Regions from separate parts of the Luteibacter sp. KNZ12-1A genome, predicted to be linked through region 2. Evidence: riboswitches for the same ligand, from Rfam matches in the RefSeq annotation. Region 2 holds a riboswitch; each other region holds the start of a gene.
What was found. Region 2 has a riboswitch for cobalamin ahead of metE (5-methyltetrahydropteroyltriglutamate--homocysteine S-methyltransferase). Riboswitches for the same ligand answer to the same signal wherever they lie in the genome.
Positions count from the first base shown of each region.

Region 1: another riboswitch for cobalamin. It lies ahead of ACR9ZJ_RS14180 (TonB-dependent receptor domain-containing protein); the one in region 2 lies ahead of metE (5-methyltetrahydropteroyltriglutamate--homocysteine S-methyltransferase).
Region 3: another riboswitch for cobalamin. It lies ahead of btuB (TonB-dependent vitamin B12 receptor); the one in region 2 lies ahead of metE (5-methyltetrahydropteroyltriglutamate--homocysteine S-methyltransferase).

Region 1 covers NZ_JBPGXU010000075.1:11,331-17,956, forward strand. Annotated here, with positions in the region: gene ACR9ZJ_RS14175 (efflux RND transporter permease subunit) at 1-2,343, opposite strand, end outside; gene ACR9ZJ_RS14180 (TonB-dependent receptor domain-containing protein) at 2,474-4,360, opposite strand; cobalamin riboswitch at 4,505-4,748, opposite strand; gene ACR9ZJ_RS14185 (TonB-dependent receptor) at 4,991-6,626, shown strand, end outside.
Region 2 covers NZ_JBPGXU010000021.1:1,374-7,999, reverse strand. Annotated here, with positions in the region: gene fusA (elongation factor G) at 1-1,135, opposite strand, end outside; gene ACR9ZJ_RS06775 (aldo/keto reductase) at 1,723-2,703, shown strand; cobalamin riboswitch at 2,791-3,006, shown strand; gene metE (5-methyltetrahydropteroyltriglutamate--homocysteine S-methyltransferase) at 3,201-5,492, shown strand; gene metK (methionine adenosyltransferase) at 5,641-6,626, shown strand, end outside.
Region 3 covers NZ_JBPGXU010000026.1:23,376-30,001, reverse strand. Annotated here, with positions in the region: gene ACR9ZJ_RS08030 (GGDEF domain-containing protein) at 1-704, opposite strand, end outside; gene ACR9ZJ_RS08025 (hypothetical protein) at 723-1,004, opposite strand; partial or broken gene ACR9ZJ_RS08020 (acyltransferase family protein) at 1,193-2,269, shown strand; cobalamin riboswitch at 2,293-2,525, shown strand; gene btuB (TonB-dependent vitamin B12 receptor) at 2,646-4,520, shown strand; gene ACR9ZJ_RS08010 (hypothetical protein) at 4,546-5,127, shown strand; gene cobO (cob(I)yrinic acid a,c-diamide adenosyltransferase) at 5,151-5,753, shown strand; gene ACR9ZJ_RS08000 (cobyrinic acid a,c-diamide synthase CobB) at 5,750-6,626, shown strand, end outside.

The sequences.
Region 1 (6,626 bases), on a different contig from region 2:
GGTGTTGAGCAAGGCGTCGGGGCTCAGTGTCTGCGCGGCCGCGGCCGTCAGCACCACCCAGTATTGGTTGATGTCGGAATAGATGATCGAGACCTGGCGCTGGCCGAAGGCGTTGAACAGCGCCGAGTCGATCATGCCCATGCCCACCTGGAGGCGCGAGGCCGCGTCGCGGTCGACCTTCACCATCTGTTGCTTGCCGACGATGTCGAAGTCGCTGCCGACGTCGCGGAACTCCTTCATGCCGCGCATCTGGCGCACGAGCTTCAGTGCCCAGGGTTGCAGGTCCTCACCGCTGGTGCTGATCAGCTGGAACGAGTACTGGCCGCGATTGCTGTTGCCACCGCCACCGCCGAGGAACTGCACCGGATTCATGAAGACCTGGACATCGGAGAACTTCTCGTACTCCTTGCCCAGCCTGTCCATGATCTCCTTGATCGATTCCTTGCGCTGGCCCGGGGCGTTGCCCTTGGGCTTGAGGTCGACGAACATCAGGCCCTGGTTGCCCACGGCGCCACCGTTGTCGCCGCCGAGGATCGTGGTGACATCCGCCACCGTGTCGTCTTTCTGCATCAACTCGCTGACGCGCTTCAGGCGGCGCGTCATCTCATCGGGCGATATGTTGGCGTCGGCGCTGATCTGCGCCTGCAGCATGCCGGTGTCCTCGTCGGGCATGAAATTGCCACCGGCCGTCTTCACCACGGCGATGGCGAGCACGACGGTCGCGCCGAGCAGGATCAGGGGCTGCCAGCGCATCAGGCGGCGATGGCGCATCGCCCAGTCGAGCGCGCGCTGGTAGACGCCGAGGAAGCCCCGGTCGAAACGTTCCAGGGCCAGTTCCCAGCGGCCCGGCTTGCGGTCCGGCGCGTCGTGCTTGAGGTAATGCGCGCATAAGGCCGGGGTGAGCGTCAGCGACACCACCGCCGAGATCAACACGGCCGCGGCGAGCGTCACCGAGAACTCGCGAAGCAGCTTGGTGATCATGTTGTTGCCGAACAGCAACGGCGCGAACACCGCCACCAGCGACAGCGTGATGGAGATCACCGTGAAACCGATCTCGCGCACGCCTTCCAGCGCCGCCGCCATGGGTTTCGCACCGTTCTCCATGTGCCGGACGATGTTCTCGATGACCACGATGGCGTCGTCGACGACGAAGCCGATGCACAGCACCAGCGCCATCAGCGACATCGTGTTCAGGGTATAGCCCAAGGTCCACATCACGACGAACGCACCCGCCAGCGACAGCGGCACGCTGAGCGTGGCGATCATCGTCGGCCCCAGGCGGCGCAGGAACACCAGCATCACCAGGATGACCATGACGATACTGATCATCAGCGCGACCTTGACCTCGTGCAGCGCCGACTGCGTGGTCTGGGTCAGGTCGAAGATCGGGGTGACCTTCGCATCCGCAGGCAGCAGCGCCTGGAACCGTGGCAACGCCGCACGGATGGCTTCCGCGGTGGCGATGGAGTTCGCCTCCGGGCGCTTGCTGATCTGCATGGTGACCGAGCGTTCGCCCTGGAACCACGCGGCCTGGAACTGGTCCTGCTGGCCGCTGTGGACATTGGCGATGTCCGAGAGCCGTACCGGCACCCCGTCGCGCATGGCGATCAGGATGTTGGCGAAGTCCTTCGGGTCGCGCAGGCCGTCGTTCGCGATCACCGTCATCTGCGTTTCGCCATCGGAGAGCACGCCCTGCGGCGAGTTCACGTTGGCGGCCTGCAAGGCGTTCGAGACGTCGTTCGCGGTCAGCCGCTTCGCCGCCAGGGCGTTCGTGTCCAGTTCGATGCGCACCGCATGGGGCGTCCCGCCGAACACCTGTACACGCGAAACGCCGTCGATCTGCGCCACCGCCGGGCGGATCAGCGTGTCGACCACGTCGTAGAGCTTGTCCGGGGGCATGGTCTTCGATGTCATCGCGACCAGCAGCACCGGGATCTGGCCGGTGTCGAACTTGAAGTACTGCGGTGGCGAGGGCATGCCGGCCGGAAGGTCGGCGGCCGCCGCGTTGATCGCGGCCTGTACGTCGCGGGCGGCGGCGTCGGTCGAGCGATCCATGTTGAAGCGGACGCGGACGAAGCCGGAGTTCTCCGTGCTGTTGGAGTACATCTGGTCGACGCCCGGGATCTGGCCCAGGTGGCGCTCCAGCGGCGCGATGACCGTCGACGCCATGGTCTGCGCGTTGGCGCCGGGCATCTGCGCCTGGATAAAGACCGCCGGTACCTCGATCGAAGGCAACGCGGCGACGCCCAGCAGCATGTATGCGATCGCGCCGGCGAGGGTCAGGCCCGCCGCGAGCAACGAGGTACCGATCGGCCGGCGAATGAATGGTGCAAAAAAGTTCACGACACTTCCTGTGATCGCGGGAAGGCTCCCCGCGCCCGCGAACTTTATGACGTTCCGCTTGTTTCGTCGCGTGTGCCTTTAGTGGGGGCCCTGCCGGAAGGCAGGGGTCCCCCGTTCATACGGCGGCGCGTCAGCGCCCGGGCGCGTAGCGGAACGTCAGGTAATACGTACGTCCCAACTGGTTGTAGAACGCCGCCGTCTCGTAGCGCTTGTCCGCGACGTTGGCGACCCGGCCCTGCACGCTCCAGTCCGTGTCCAGGTGCCAGGTCGCGCGGAGGTCGGCCGTGGCGTAGCCGCCGAGGCGGCGGGTGTTGGCCGCGTCGTCGTAGCTGTAGCCGGCCGCGTAGACCGAACCGCCGAGGGTGAAGCGGCCGAGGTCCTTGTCGAGGTCGACCCGCGCGGTGCGCTCGGGACGGCGCGCCAGCAAGTTGCCGTCTTGCACGCCCGAATCGCGATTCTTCGGCTGCTGGAGGGTGGCATAGGCCCGCACGTGCCAGCCGTCGACGTCGGCGCCGACCTGTCCTTCCAACCCGCGAATGCGCGCCTTGCTCACGTTCACCGGCAGGAAGTTCGCATCGAAGCCGATCAGGTCGTCGACCGTGGTCTGGTAGGCGTTCACCGCCCAGTTCCACACGCCCGGCCGCGCCGAGAGGCCGATCTCGGCCGTGCGCGAGGTTTCCGGGTTCAGGTTCACCGGTGCGCCGTAAGGATAGAACTCGTCGTTGAACGTGGGCGCATGGAAGGCCGTGCCGTACGAGGCGGTGATCTTCATGCCGTTGTCGAAGCGGAAGCCGTAGGCCGCCGAGCCGGTCGTGTGGTTGCCGAACTGGGTGTTGTGGTCGTGCCGCGCCGACAACTGGATCTCGTGCGGACCGAACAGGCCCTGGTAGAGCGCGAACACGCCGGTGTTGTTCCGCGAGTCCTTGAGGTAGTCCGTATCGCTTTTCAGCTTTTCCTGTTGGAAGTCGACGCCCGCACTCAGCGTCTGGCCCGTCGCGAGGGTGAAGTCGTTCTGCCAGGACGCCTGGTTGCGCTTCGAATAGAGGTAACCGACGCGAGCCTTGTCCACGCCGTAATGGACGAAGTCGAGGGTCTTGTCGGCTCCATTGAGGTAATTGTCGGCACGGTCCTGGTTCTGGCCCAGGCTGAGCGACATGCGCCAGTTCGCCAGCACGTCGAACGCCAGCTTCGTGCCGGCCACCTGTTGCGAGCGCCGGGTCAGGTTCTGGAAGTCGCCGTCGTACTCGATGTCGCCCTTGCTGCGCAGCCAGCTGCCGGTCAACTCGGTGCCGTCGTCCCAGCGATAGCCGCCGGACAGCGCACCGTTGTACGTGCGGGAGGCATCGTGGTCGGGTTCGTCGGTGAAGCAGCCGGCGAAGGCGGCCGCGGCGCCGATGCGGCAGGCGTTGATGCCGGCCGTGTACTGCCCGCCCAGGCTGGCGTTGTACCAGCCGTGCTGGCTTCCGCCGGACACGCCCACCTGGCCCGCCGAGTAGCCATGGCTGCCACCGGTCACCGAGAGCGTCGGCGTGGGCGCTTCGCCGGCTTGCCCGTGGCGGGTGAAGATCTGGATCACGCCGCCGATGGCATCGGACCCGTACAGGGCGGAGCGAGGGCCGCGGACGATCTCGATGTGATCGATCTGCTCCACGGGAAGCTGCTCGTAGGCGGGCAGGCCGGCGCCCACGGTGCCCACGCGGACGCCGTCCAGCAGCACCAGGGTGTGCGACGAGTTGGTGCCGCGCATGAACAACGACGTCTGCTGGCCGATGCCGCCGGCATTGGCGATCGTCACGCCCGGCAAACCGGTGAGCAGGTCCTGCACGCTCACCGGCTGCAGGCGCTCGATGTCCTCGCGGGTGATCAGGGTGACCGGCGCGAGTACCTCGTCCAGTGGCGTGGCGGCGCGATTGGCGGTCACCACGACCGGATCGAGCCGGTCGGGCGCGGCTTCGTCGGCGGCGTGGGCCGCGGCGATGGACGACAACAGGGCCGCCGCGAGCAGGGTCTTCTTCATGGAACCGTCTTCCTCAGCCGCCGGGCGGCAATGTGCGAAGGACGCTCGAGGAGGACGTGCGACGAACGGCGAACGGGCGGAAACCCGGTGGCTGCCCGGATCCGCCCTCCGCGAATCGACCGAAACAGGGACGCCCGCCACGTGGGGCGGGGCGCTCATCGGGCCGGTCTCCGGACTCGCGCCAGCCACCGCAGGGTGGCGGAACCGGTGCCTTCCCGCTTGCGCAGTGGCGTGAGGCCGGTTCCATGAGAAAGGTCTGACGACCTACCCGGATGGACGCTTACCGTTGCGGGGGCAGTGCCGGCCTTGCCACGACGTGGCGCACCGGCTTCCCGTTTCATCCTCCCCGGCCTTGGCCGGTCGGGACACCCGAACCGGTCGATGGTACCCGTCGGGGCCCCCGGCTGTCACGGATACTTAACGGAATTCTTAACGCGCACTTGACGGGCGCAAAATAATTCGATTACAACCGCAACCGATAGCCGTCGGGCGCAATAACTTGCGCACGGGGAGCATGGGCAGCCAGGGCCGCATCCGGGGGATGGGTACCAAAGCCCATGAGACGGCGTCGAAACGAGTTCGGCCACCTCTTGTGGCCGGCTTACTTGCTGTTTATCGGGGAGACAAGACATGCAACGTTCCACCAAGCGTACCGGCGTGCTGCGCCGATCGACCCTTTGCACCGCGCTCGCCCTCTGCTTCGCCAGCGGCGCCGTGCTCGCCCAGTCCAATGCTTCCGGTGTCGTCTTCGGCCGCGTCGCGCAGCCGGAAGGCGCCGTCATCCACCTGCAGAACCTGGATACCGGCCTGACCCGTGACGTCGGCGTCGACGCCGATGGCCGCTACCGCGCCAGCTCGCTGCCGGTCGGCCGCTACAAGGTCACCGTGGAGCGCGGCGGCCAGGCCGTCGAGACCCGCGACAATGTCCAGGTGAACCTGGGCGGCGGCGTCGACGTGTCCTTCGCGGGTGCCTCCACCACCACCGCCGAGGCACAGAACCTCGAAGGCGTGCAGGTCACCGGTAACGTGCTTCCCGCGATCGACGTGTCGCAGGTGGACTCGCGCACGGTGCTCACCTCGGAACAGCTGCAGAAGCTGCCGCTCGCTCGTGACGTCACCGCCGCCGCGCTGCTCGCGCCGGGCGTCATCTCCGGCGACAGCCGCTATGGCAACGTGGCCTCGTTCGGTGGTTCGTCGGCTTCGGAGAACCAGTACTACATCAATGGTTACTCCGTCACGAACGCGCTTACCGGCCTCGGCTTCACGAGCCTGCCTTACGATGCAATCGACCAGCAGCAGATCTTCACCGGCGGTTACGGCGCGGAATACGGCCGTTCCACGGGCGGTGTGATCAACATCGTGTCCAAGCGTGGCGGTAACGAGTGGAAGGGTGGCGTCGGCATGTACATCCAGCCGAACGGTGCACGCCAGTCGCCGCGCAACATCTACCGCACGAACGGCCAGTTGTTCCAGAACCGTGGCGGCAACGAACGCAGTGACACGCAGTACACCGCCTATATCAGCGGTCCCTTGATCAAGGACAAGCTGTTCTTCTTCGGTGCCGGCGACTTCACTCGTACCAATACGACCACGACCAGCAGCATCCTCGCTCCGCAGCGCACGAACCAGACGCAAAAGGCGACGAAGTGGTTGGGCAAGATCGACTGGAATATCACCGATAACCACCTGCTCGAATTGACCGGCCTCGGCGACAAGACCAACACCGAGCGTAGCGTCTACGCCTATAACTATGCGACGCGCAGCCGCGGCAATTACCTGGGCACGGACAACCTCAAGAACTTTGATGCGGGTGCGGGTTCGGCTCCTGGCGGCGATGTCTACATCGGAAAATACACCGGTTACATCACGGACGACCTGACGGTTAACGCACTGTACGGTCACACCACGACCAATCACGAGCGCGACATCGGATATTCCGGCGCCGCCAATTGTCCGTGGATCACCGATAACCGGCGCGGCATCGCCAATCCCATCACCGGTTGCGGCCTGGTGAATGGCACGGTGCTGAACGCAGGTGCGAAGGATAAGACCCACGGCTGGCGTCTCGACGTCGAATACCACGCGGGCGACCACGATCTGCGCGCGGGTCTGGACAACCAGACGCTGGAATCGACCTCGGGCCAGATCTATGAGGGTGGCTACCGCTGGGTTTATCGCAATGCGGGCAGGGTCACCGGTCGCCCGGATATCGTTCCGCCGCCGGGCACCGCGTACGTCGTTGAAAAACGTCTCTTCGAGACGGGCG
Region 2 (6,626 bases):
CGACGATGTCTCCCGCCTCGGCGGCATCCACGGCTTCCGTGTCTTCCGCGCGCACCACCGCGAGCCGGCCGATACGCTGCACGCGATCGGTACCGCTACGCCACACGGCATCGCCGACGTTCAACCGGCCCGAATACACGCGGATGAAGGCCAGCGGCCCATGCGCCTGGTTGACCACCTTGAAGACGAGCGCCGCCAACGGCGCGTCCGCATCGGGCGCGACCATCGTGTCGCCTTCGTCGGTGTGGCCAACCACGGCTGGACGATCCAGTGGCGATGGCAGGTACGCGACGAGCGCATCCAGCAGCGGTTCGATACCGACGTTGCGGAACGCCGAGCCCGGAAGTACCGGCGAGCCGGCACCCGCGAGCGTGCCGCGCCGAAGCGCCGCCGTGAGCGCCGCCGCATCGACCGGCTGTTCGGCGAGCCAGAGTTCGGCCAGCGTATCGTCACGATCGGCCACGGCGGCCACGAGTTCGGCACGCGCGTCCGCATGCGTCGCGCGCTCGCCGTCCGTCCATGGCTGGACCGTAGGCGTGCCCACCTCGTCGAAACGCCAGGTGCGTTCCGCCACGAGGTCGACGAGGCCCGTCATGTGTTCGCCTTCGACGATCGGGCGCGCCACCACCCACGGGTTCGCACCGAGCTTGTCGCGCATCTGCCCGACCACCGCGTCGAAGTCCGCACCCGGGCGGTCCATCTTGTTGACGAACGCCATCAACGGCACGCCATGCCGGCGCGCCTGGTGCCAGACGGTTTCGGATTGCGGCTGCACGCCGGCCACGCCGGAGAACACGGTGACCGCGCCGTCGAGCACGCGCAGCGAACGCTCGACCTCGATCGCGAAGTCGATGTGTCCCGGCGTGTCGATCAGGGTCAGGCGATGCGGCTGGCCGCCTTCCGGCGTCCAGTTCGCGCGCACGGCGGCGGCGCCGATCGTGATGCCACGCTCGCGTTCGAGTTCCATATGGTCGGTGGTGGTGGCGCCGTCGTGCACTTCACCGGTGCGATGGATCGTGCCGGTCTTGTAGAGCAGGCGTTCGGTGAGCGTGGTCTTGCCCGCGTCGACGTGCGCGATGATGCCGAGGTTGCGCCAACGGCCGACGGGGATCTGGGTTTCGCGGGTGGTACTCATAGCTAACGGTTCCTGATGGGGTCGCCAGGGGCTCGGATGTCGTCTCGAGCGAGGCACTCCCCGATCCGTTTACCGCCGCCCCTGGCTGAGCGGGACGGTCAGGATCGGGGGTCGCGGCAGTTCTTCATGGCACGCTGCTCCAACGGTGGGTTCGCAAGGGAAAATCGGGACAAAAAAAAGCACCCTTGCGGGTGCTTTCGGTGTTCCTGGCAGCCGGTGCGCCGTCTTACGACGAAGCTCCGCCAGGCACGGAACGCGCGCACCCGCGACGCGCCCATGGGGCGATCGGTGGGACGTGCATCAAATCGTGCTTGCAGCGGAACATGGCTTGGCTCTCGTGACAGGACGCGAATGCTACGCCCGGGCCGGTTGACCGGCAAGGCGCGCCGTCTTCGCGTTGGACTCCAAGTTAGGGACGCCCGGGCCGGTTTCAAGGGGAGGCGGCATACCCGCCTTCGCTACCGTGGCGACCACGTTTCACATGACGCGATTGTCATGATCGACGGGGCGCCCGGCATCTACAGTATGTGGCTATACAAATGTCCCGTCCGGACACCGCCCCGTCCACACATGTCTTGGAGCCCCGCATGCGCTACGTCAAACTCGGCCGTACCGGCCTGGACATCTCTCCCCTGGTCCTCGGCTGCATGACCTACGGGGTGCCCGATCGCGGCAACCACGCCTGGACGCTCGACGAGGAACAGAGCCGCCCCTTCATCCGCAAGGCGCTCGACCTCGGGATCAATTTCTTCGATACCGCGAATGCGTATTCCGACGGCACCTCCGAGGAAATCGTCGGGCGTGCGCTGAAGGATTTCGCGAGGCGCGACGAAGTCGTGATCGCGACGAAGACGTACTTCCACTGGCGCAAGGGTCCCAACGGTGGCGGTCTTTCGCGCAAGGCGATCTTCCACTCCGTCGACGACAGCCTTCAGCGCCTCGGCACCGATTACATCGACCTTCTGCAGATCCACCGCGCGGATCACGCCACGCCGGTCGAAGAGACGCTCGAAGCGTTGCACGACCTGGTGAAGGCGGGAAAGGTGCGCTACCTCGGCGCGTCGTCGATGTACGCGTGGCAGTTCGCGAAGATGGTCTACACCTCGCGCCTCCACGGCTGGACCGAGTTCGTGAGCATGCAGGACCACTACAACCTGCTGCAGCGGGAGGAAGAGCGCGAGATGATTCCGTTCTGCATCGACCAGGACATCGCGGTCATCCCATGGAGCCCACTGGCGCGCGGCCGCCTCACGCGCGACTGGGACGAAACCAGTACCCGCCAGGAGAGCGACGTCTTCGGTAGCACGCTCTACAACGCGACCGCCGATTCGGACAAGGCGATCGTCGCGGCGGTGAAGAAGGTCGCCGAGGGGCGCGGCGTACCGCGTGCACAGGTGGCCTTGTCCTGGGTGGCCCATCGCGAAGGCATCACCGCGCCGATCGTGGGAGCATCGAAGCCACATCATCTCGACGATGCCGTGGCGGCGATCGATCTCGTGCTGCGCCCGGAAGAGACGGCGATGCTGGAAGCCGCCTACGGTCCCCATCCGATCGAAGGCTTTGAATAGACGTCCGCGGCCGCCGCGTGGCGGCCTCGGGGGCGCTTCTGAATAGAAGTGCCCTCCTTCGCATTGACTTTGGACGTCCAGAGGGCTAATTTCCCGCTTGTTAGCGGTCTTTATCTCTCTATTCGAATAGGAAGATAAAGCTAAGAGGGAAGCCGGTGGGAATCCGGCGCTGCCCCGCAGCGGTATGTGGAGACGAACCCGTCACAGGCACTGGATCGATGAGGATCCGGGAAGCGATGGGGGAGGAGGCGCCTCGGCGCCACATCCACGAGCCCGAAGACCTGCCGCCAGCCGGAGCGACGCGCCGTCATGGGTGCGCCGCTCCGTCCGGCCTGGGCCGTCGCCTCCTCCCGGGGCATGGCCCGGTTCGCCCGCGGGGGCGAAGGTCGACGGCAAACCCTCATGACCCAGGCATCGCCCAAGGGGTTTACTCCGGCGACGTCCGTGTCATGCGACGAGCCGCCCTTCCCTCCTCTTTCTTGCAAAGAGGAACACTCATGCCACACGTCACCTACCCCGGTTTTCCCCGTATCGGCCGCCGCCGTGAGTTGAAGCGCGCGCTCGAAGCCCATTGGAAGGGAAACATCGGCTCCGAGGAACTGCTCGATATCGCCCGTGAATTGCGCTCGCGGCACTGGGCGCTCGCCCGGGACGCGGGTGCCGACAGCGTTTCGGTGAACGATTTTTCGCTCTACGACCACGTGCTCGATGCCGCGGTCATGGTGGACGCCATTCCGGAACGCTACCGACCGCTTTACGACATCGATCCGCTGGCCGGCTACTTCGCCATGGCACGCGGCAGGCAGGACGATCGCTTCGACCTGCCCGCGCTGGAAATGACCAAGTGGTTCGACACCAACTACCACTACATCGTCCCCGAGGTATCGGCGGGCCAGACGTTCGCCGCCCGGCCCGGCAAGGTCGTGGACGAATATCGCGAAGCGGTCGCGGCGGGACACGTCGCACGCCCGGTGCTGCTCGGCCCGATCACCTTCCTGTGCCTCGCCAAGGCGGTCGATGGCAGCGACCCGCTGGCACTACTCGATGCGCTCCTTCCCGCCTGGGTCGGCGTGCTCGACGCCCTTGCCGACGCAGGCGCCGGGTGGGTGCAGGTGGACGAGCCCGTGCTGGCGCTCGATCTCGACGATGCGACGCGCGAAGCCTTTCGCCATGCCTATGCGTGGGTCGCCACGCGGTCACGGGTACGGGTGCTGGTCGCGACCTACTTCGGTTCACTCGACGGCAATCTCGAACTCGCCATGTCGCTGCCCGTCGCCGGCCTGCACGTCGACCTCGCACGTGCGCCGGAGCAACTCGACGCGGTGCTCGACGCGCTGCCGGCCGACCGCGTCCTCTCGGCGGGTGTTCTCGATGGACGCAACATCTGGCTGAGCGACCCCTCGATCATCCTTCCTCGCGTGCAGGCGCTACGCGATCGCCTTGGCAACGGGCGCTTGTGGCTGTCGACGTCGTGCTCCTTGCTGCACGTGCCGCTGGATGCCGGCGAGGAAAAGCGCCTGCCCGGAAATCTCGCGACGTGGTTGTCGTTCGCGCGGCAGAAAATCGCCGAGCTGCGCCACTACGCCGACGCCGTCCAGGGCGATGCAGTCGCCCGGGAAGCGCTCGCGCGCCAGCGCATACTGATCGCCGGGCGACAGGCCGCGCCGGGGGTCGTGCGTGACGAGGTACGCAAACGCGTTCGCCAGCTCACGGCGCAGTTCGGCCGGCGCCGCTCGGCGTACCCGTTCCGCGCCGCCATACAGCGTGAGCGGTTCGGCTTGCCCGACCTGCCGACGACGACCATCGGCTCGTTCCCGCAGACGGCGACCCTTCGTGTCGCCCGCGCCGCGCACCGCGCAGGCAAGCTGGACGACGAGTCATATACCGTCATCCTGCGCGATGAAGTGCGCCGTGCCGTGGCGTTCCAGGAAGAGGCCGGTATCGACGTGCTCGTCCATGGCGAGCCCGAACGCAACGACATGGTCGAGTATTTCGGTGAACAGCTCGACGGCTACGCCTTTACGTCGTTCGGCTGGGTGCAGAGCTACGGCTCGCGCTGCGTGAAACCACCGATCGTCTATGGCGACGTGGCACGGCCCGCGCCCATGACCGTGGCCTGGTCCGCGTTCGCGCAATCGCTGACGAAAAAACCGATGAAGGGCATGCTCACCGGTCCGGTGACGATGCTGCAATGGTCGTTCGTGCGCGACGATCTGCCCCGCGCGGACGTCTGCCGGCAGATCGCGCTCGCCTTGCGCGACGAGGTGCACGATCTCGAAAGAGCGGGCATCGGCATCGTGCAGATCGACGAACCCGCCTTGCGCGAAGGCCTGCCGCTGCGTCGTGCCGAGTGGAATGGCTATCTCGCGTGGGCGGTGGAGGCGTTCCGCATCACCGCCGGCGGCGTCAGTGACGCGACCCAGGTGCACACCCACATGTGCTACTCGGAGTTCAACGACATCATCGAGGCGGTCGCGGCCATGGATGCCGACGTGATTTCCATCGAAACCAGCCGCTCGCGAATGGCGTTGCTCGATGCCTTCACACGGTTCCAGTACCCGAACGGCATCGGCCCCGGTGTCTACGACATCCACTCCCCTCGGGTTCCCGCCGAGGGCGAAATGGCCGGTCTGCTTGCCCGCGCGTTGCAGGTATTGCGTCCCGACCAGCTCTGGGTGAACCCCGATTGCGGCCTGAAGACCCGTGACTGGCCCGAGGTCGCCGCGGCGCTGAAGACCATGGTCGCGGTGGCGAAGGCGGCGCGCCAGCGGTTGGGGGCGGCGGCCTGACCCACCGTGGGCCGGTGGGCGCGCCCTGCTGAACATCCATGCAATCGTCACTCCCGGGCGCTACCCTTCCCCCTGCAAACCGGCCCGGAGGCGTGTATCATGGCGCGCCCTTTATCTCTTTATCCGTAAAGAAGGATATATCCCCGCGATGAGCAACTACCTCTTCACCTCCGAGTCGGTCTCCGAAGGCCATCCGGACAAGATCGCCGACCAGATCTCCGACGCCGTTCTGGACGCCATCCTGGCCCAGGACCCGCGCGCTCGCGTGGCCTGCGAGACGCTGGTGAAGACCGGCGTCGCCATCGTCGCGGGCGAGATCACCACCAGCGCGTGGATCGACCTCGAGGCGCTGACCCGCAAGGTCATCCTCGACATCGGCTACGACAGCTCCGAAGTCGGGTTCGACGGCGAGACCTGCGGCGTGCTGAACCTGATCGGCAAGCAGTCCCCGGACATCAACCAGGGCGTCGACCGCAAGAAGCCGGAAGAACAGGGCGCGGGCGACCAGGGCCTGATGTTCGGCTACGCCACGAACGAGACCAGCGAATACATGCCGGCGGCGATCCACTACGCGCATCGCCTCGTCGAGCAGCAGACCAAGGTCCGCAAGAAGAAGAACTCGCCGCTGCCGTGGCTGCGCCCGGATGCCAAGAGCCAGGTCACCCTGCGCTACGAGAACGGCGAGGCCGTCGCCATCGACGCTGTCGTGCTGTCGACCCAGCACGATCCGGACGTGAAGCAGAAGGACCTGATCGAAGGCGTGCGCGAGTTGATCCTGAAGCCGGTGCTGCCGGCGAAGCTCCTGCACAAGGGCACCAAGTTCCACATCAACCCGACCGGCAAGTTCGTCATCGGTGGCCCGGTGGGCGACTGCGGCCTGACCGGGCGCAAGATCATCGTCGACACCTACGGCGGCTGGGCCCGTCACGGCGGTGGCGCGTTCTCGGGCAAGGACCCGTCCAAGGTCGACCGTTCGGCCGCCTATGCGGCTCGCTATGTCGCCAAGAACATCGTCGCCGCCGGCCTCGCCGACCGTTGCGAGATCCAGGTCAGCTACGCCATCGGCGTGGCCGAGCCCACCTCGATCTCGGTGACCACCTTCGGCACCGGCAAGATCCCCGACGAGAAGATCGA
Region 3 (6,626 bases), on a different contig from region 2:
CCTTCGGCCATGTCCGCACGGAGCGCATTGGCGATGAGGTTCTCGCCGGCGGCCTCGCATGCCGCGATGCCTTGGGTGAAGCGCGGGTCGGCTCCCTCGATGCGCTTGCCCCGATAGAGCGCGTGGAGCTTGATGAAGGTGCCCTTGCAGGCGCTGTCGCCGGTGGGCGTGCTTTCGATCATCCGCTCGGCGTACTCGGCGGCGATGTCGTACTGGCCGGCGGACGTGAGCATCTGCGCCGCCTCGCCCAGGCCCTGGAGGCGTGCCTGCGGGTCGCTGACCTCGGGCAGGCTATCGGTGAGTTCCGTCAGGCGGGAGAAGGCTTCCTGGTAACGGTGCCCGATGCCCAGGATGTTGATCAGCGTGGCGGTGGCGCGAAAGCGCAGGGTGGTGTCGGAGGAACCGCCGATCACCGCCTCGAGCAACGGCACCGCGGCTTCGTAATCGCCGGCATAGGCGACCTGCCAGGCTTCGAGGTAATGCAGGTGGGCGCGTTGTGCCGCGGTCAGCCGTGGCGCGTCGCGGCCGAGCCGCGCCACCGTATCCATGAAGGCGGGATGGTCGGAGGTCTTGGTCGCGTCGGCACGTGCGAGCGTCGCCGTCGCGTCCTCGCCCGGCGTGTGCTGCGCGAGGACGGCGCCGGCATGGGACGCCAGCGTGAGTGCGATCGCCAGCCCCAGCCGGCGTCCGAAGCGACCGATCATGCGACCGTGGCCTCGCGCTCAGGCGTCCGAGGGATCGGGGACGTCGGGTGTTTCGGGTGTGTCCTTCGCCGGCGTTTCGGACTCTTCCTCGCTCTGTGGCGTGTCGCCGAGCTGGATGCTGTTGAAGGTGCCCGGCGCGACGCGGTCGCGCAGCGCTTTCTCGTCACCGGCGAGAATCGCGGCGGCCAGCGCGCCATCGACGGCGGCCTCGTCCAGCTCGCGGGCCAGTTCAGCCGTGCCAGCAGCGCGCAACGTGGCATTGCCACCCATGCGTTCCAGGAAATCGATAACGTCAGACATGTTCGCCCCTTGATGAGACGCCGGACCACCTCCCCGGTGCCCGTGCGCGTGGCGATCATAGCGCGGTGGGGCGCGGCCCGTCGGGCGCCCCGGCGGGGGCCACAAGCATTTGCCCCGGGAATGCCATGAAGGGGCCCCCGGTCCGGCCGCTGGCGGCTTCACCATGCCCCGGCCACGAGGGGAAATCCATGCACCGAACGCCAGGCCTCGATTCGCTCCGCGCCATCGCCATCGCCTGGGTGATGCTTTTCCATAGCTATCTCGTCGGCGGCCTCGGAGAGGGCTTCTCGAAACTGGAACGGTCCGGCTGGATGGGCGTCGACCTGTTCTTCGTGCTCAGCGGCTACCTTATCGGCTCACAGGTGCTGAAGTCCCTGGCCACCACGGGCCGGCTCGACTTCGCCGACTTCTACCGGCGCCGTGCCGTACGCATCCTGCCCGCGTTCCTCACGGTGCTGGCGCTGTACGCATGCTGGCCCGCATGGAGGGAGACATCGGGAATGCAGCCGCTATGGCAGTTCCCCACCTTCACCTTCAACCTGATGTTCGACAACGGCGAGAACTACGCCTTCTCCCACGTATGGTCGCTTTGCGTGGAAGAGCACTTCTACCTCGTGTTTCCCATCCTCGCCTTCGCCCTGACGCGCAAGCCAGCGGCGTGGAAGTTCGCCGTCGCGTGCGCCGCCGTGGTCGTCGGCGGCATGCTCGTGCGCGGCTGGTCGTGGACGCACTGGTTCGCCCCGGCCCAGGCGGCGGGCGATAACGTGGGAACCGTCTATCTGCGCTACCTGTACTACCCCACATGGGCCCGCCTCGATGGCCTGCTGGCCGGTGTCGCTCTCGCCGTGTGCGGCGTGTATCGGCCGTGGGCCATGGCGTGGTTGCGGACGCGGGTGAACGCGGTGCTCATCCTTGGCGCACTCCTGCTCGCGTCCGCGCTCGTGCTGTTCGATGGCGCGCGCACCGGGTTCTGGCCCTGCGTCGCCGGCTATCCGCTGATCGCGCTGGCGATGGCCGCCTTCGTGGCCGCCGCCAGTGGCGACACCTGGCTGGCGCGGCTGGATATCCCGGGTGCGGATTGGCTGGCGCGCGCCTCCTACAGTCTCTACCTCAGCCACAAGGGTGTCTTCCACCTCGTGCAGTCCGCCCTGGACGGCCAACTGGCCGACCATCGATTCCTGCGTTTCGCCATCTATGCGGCCGCGACCCTGGCCGGAGGCGCCGTCCTGCACTACGCGGTCGAGCGGCCCTTCCTGCGTTGGCGGGACAAGCGCGCCGTGCGTTCGGCTACACTGTCGGCGCCCAAGGTGATCCGCGGCGTCAGCGCCGGGGATTGAAACGGGAATCCGGTGACGTGCGCGGCCTGCCAAGGGGTCGCCGCCATTCCGGAGCTGCCCCCGCAACGGTAGGCGAGCAAAAGGTCGGCATCGAGCCACTGTGCCAAGGCATGGGAAGGCGCCGTCCCCGCAGGGATTCCCTGCGCTCGCGAGCCCGGAGACCGGCCTCGAGGTACACCGGACAGGCGGAGGGCCATGTCGTGGGTGGCCGACAGCCTTCCGCCGCCGGCGATCCCGCCATCCCGCTTCCTGTCCCTCGCCATTCATGCCGCGCGGGTAGGCGCGGTGAGCAGGGAGTCACCCCGTGTCATTTCGTTCCTCCAGCCTCGCGGTCGCCATCGCGGTGGCTTTCCTCACGCCGGCCGCGGCGTTCGCCGATGCGTCCACCGACCTCGACCAGGTCGTCGTCACCGCCAGCCGCACCGACCAGGCCCTCAACCAGGTGCTCGCCGCTTCCACCGTGATCGACCGGGCCGAGATCGAGCGGCTGCAACCGCGGTCGCTGGCCGACCTGCTGCGCGGTACGCCGGGCGTCTCGATCGCCAACAACGGCGGCCCGGGCAAGGCCACCTCGGTGTTCCTGCGCGGCACCGAGGCCGACCACGTGCTCGTCCTGGTGGACGGCGTGAAGATCGGCTCGGCCACCTCCGGCACCGCGGCGTTTCAGGACATCCCGGTCGACCAGATCGAGCGCATCGAGATCGTGCGCGGCCCGTATTCGAGCCTGTATGGCTCCGACGCCCTCGGCGGCGTCATCCAGATCTTCACCCGCCATCCCGAGGGTGGCTTCGTCCCCCATTTCTCCGTGGGCGTGGGCAGCTACGACACGCTGCGCGGTTCGGCGGGCTTCGCCGGCCGTGGTGCCCAGGGCTGGTACGCGGTGGAGGCGAGCCACGACCAGACCGATGGCATCAACGCCTGCCGGGGCAAACCCAGCCCGGGCGGTGGCGGCTGCTTCACCTATGAGCCGGACAAGGATGGCTACCGTAACAATGCGCTGTCGTTGAAGGGCGGCTGGCGATTCGACGAGCAATGGGATGCGGACGCCAACGCCACGCGCACGGAAGGACGCAACCACTACGACGGCACCAGCAGCAACTTCGCCGAATCCGCCACCCAGGTCGTCGGTGGCCGCCTGCGTTACAAGCCATCGCAGGACATGTTGTTCACCGCCAGCCTGGGCCGTAGCGAAGACCTGTCCACCGATTACGAGAACGGCGTCTACGCCGATACCTTCAACACGCATCGCGACGTCGCGTCCGTGCAGGCCGACCTTGGCCGCGTGGGCGGTGGCGCCGGCCTCACCACGCTCGGCTTCGACTGGCAACGCGACCGCGTCGTCGGCAACACCGACTACCTGGTGGACGCGCGGCGCAACCACGCGTTGTTCGCGCAGTGGCAGCAGGAGTTCGGGGCCAGTTCGGTACAGGCCAGCCTGCGCCGCGATGAGAACAGCCAGTTCGGCGGAAAGACCACCGGCAGCCTGCAGTACGGTTACGCGCTGACGAAGACCCTGCGCGTCACGGGCAGCTACGGCACCGCGTTCAAGGCACCGACGTTCAACGATCTCTATTACCCCGACTACGGCAACCCCGACCTCGGCCCCGAGACCTCGCGGAACTGGGAACTGGGTGTGCGTGGCACGCCTGGCTGGGGTAACTGGTCGATCAACGCCTTCCAGAACAAGATCGACCACCTGATCGTATTCGACTCGGGCCTGAGCGGGCCGCTGTTCCCCTTCGGTGGGGCGAACAACATCGATCGTTCGCGCATTCGCGGTGTCGAACTGGCGGCGGACACCACGCTTGGCGATTGGCGCATCGCCGGCAACGCGACATGGTTGCAGCCGGAAGACGATAGCGACGATGCCTCCCACGGCAACCTGTTGCCGCGCCGCGCGCGCCGTACCGCGCATGTCGACGTCGACCGCAGCTTCGGCGCGTTCAGTGCCGGCGCGAGCGTGTTCGCCTCCGGTTATCGCTACGACGATACCGCCAATGCCCATCGCCTCGGCGGCTACGCGTTGACCGACCTGCGCATGGCATACGCCTTCGACGCGGCATGGAAGGTCGAGCTTTCAGCCAACAACGTCTTCGACCGCCACTACGAGACGGCCCGCTACTTCAACCAGCCGGGCCGCAACTGGATGCTGACGCTGCGCTACCAGCCCCGTTCATAACCGTGCATACATCGAGGTTCTTCCGATGAAATCGCTTTCGCGCCCCTTGTTCGCCGCCGTCGCCGCGTTGTTCGCCTTGCTCATGATCGGCACGCGCTTCTCCCATTTCGGCGACGCCTTGCACCTGCCCGACGCGTCGATGGCGCTGTTCTTCCTGGGTGGTCTGTACTTGCGCAAGCACCTGGCCTTTCTCGGCTTCGTGGCGCTTTCGGTGCTGATCGACTGGTATTCGGTGAGTTATGCGGGAGTGAGCGACTTCTGCATCACCGTGGCCTATTCGTTCCTGCCGCTGGCTTACGCGGTGCTGTGGTACGCGGGGCGGCTCCTGGCGCCGCGCTTCGACGGATCGCTTGCCTCGCACGCCCTCGTCTTCGCGGGCATCGTCGTCGGCGCCACGGTCTCCTATGCGATCTCGAACGGCGCGTTCTACTGGCTGGGTGGCCGTTACACCGAGCCGAACATGCCCCAGTACGTGCAGCGTTTCGCCCAATGGGCGCCGTTGTTCGTTCGTGCCGCCGCCGGCTACGTGCTCGCGGCCCAGCTGGTCCAGGCCCTGGTGTTCCGCTTCGCGCCGCGCGCAGGCGACGGCAAGACGGCCAGCGCATGAACGACGCGGTGCCCTGGCAGGACATGGACGAGGATGCGCGCCATCGGGACCGGATGCGCCGCAAGAAGGAGTTGATCGACCGGCGTATCGCCAAGGCGACCATCGACCGCGGCGTGCTGGTGGTGAACACCGGCAACGGCAAGGGCAAGAGTTCGTCGGGCTTCGGTATGCTGGCGCGGTCGCTCGGCCACGGCTTCCGCTGTGGCGTCGTGCAGTTCATCAAGGGCAGTTTCTCCACCGGCGAGGAGGCGTTTTTCCGCATGTTCGAGGACGGCCCGCTGGACTACCACGTGATGGGCGAGGGCTACACCTGGGAGACCCAGGACAAGGCGCGCGATGTCGCCGCGGCGACGGCGGCGTGGGAGGTGGCGGAGAGCATGCTTCGCGATCCCGCCTACGACTTCGTGTTGCTCGACGAACTCAACATCGCCCTGGTGAAGCGCTACGTTCCGCTCGACCGCGTGCTGGAGGCACTGCGCTTGCGGCCCGAACGCCAGCATGTCGTCATCACCGGCCGTGGCGCGCCCGATGAACTCGTCGCCGCCGCCGACACCGTCACGGAGATGCGCGTGGTCAAGCATGCATACCAGGCAGGTATCCGCGCGCAGAAGGGCGTCGAGCTGTGACCCGTGCCTGTCCCGCGTTGCTGGTTTCGGCGCCTGCGTCGGGGCAGGGCAAGACCAGCGTCACCGCCGCGCTCGCCCGTGCCCACGCGCGGCAGGGACGCCGCGTGCGCGTGTTCAAGACGGGGCCGGATTTCCTCGATCCGATGATCCTGGAGCGTGCGAGCGGGGCACCGGTGTATCAGCTCGATCCCTGGATGGGTGGGGACGACGACGTTCGCGCACGGCTTCATGCCGCCGCGGGCGACGCCGACCTGATCCTGGTCGAAGGCGTGATGGGCTTGTTCGACGGTGCGCCGTCGAGTGCGGACCTGGCCATGGCTTTCGGCTTGCCGGTGATGGCGGTGATCGACGGCGGCGCCATGGCACAGACCTTCGGTGCGCTGGCACATGGGCTGGCGAACTATCGCCCCGGCCTGCACGTGCAAGGCGTGCTCGCCAATCGCGTGGGCGGCGCGTACCACGCCGGATTGTTGCGCGACAGCCTGCCCCCGGGCATGGCGTGGTACGGCGCATTGCCGCGCGACGCGGCCATGGCCTTGCCGGAGCGGCATCTGGGCCTCGTCGCGGCGGCGGAGCTGGCCGATCTCGATGCGCGGCTGGATGCGCTGGCGGATGCGTTGCTTGCACAGGGGCCGATCGATCTGCCGCCTCCCGTCGCCTTCGATGCGCCGCCGTCGATCGTATCTTCGGTACGCCTGGACGGCGTACGCATCGCCATCGCACGCGATGCGGCATTCGCCTTTCTCTATCCCGCCAACCTCGACGTACTCCGCGACGCGGGCGCGGATCTGTCGTTCTTCTCGCCCGTGGCGGGCGATCCGCTGCCCGATTGCGACGCGGCCTGGCTGCCCGGTGGTTATCCCGAACTGCATA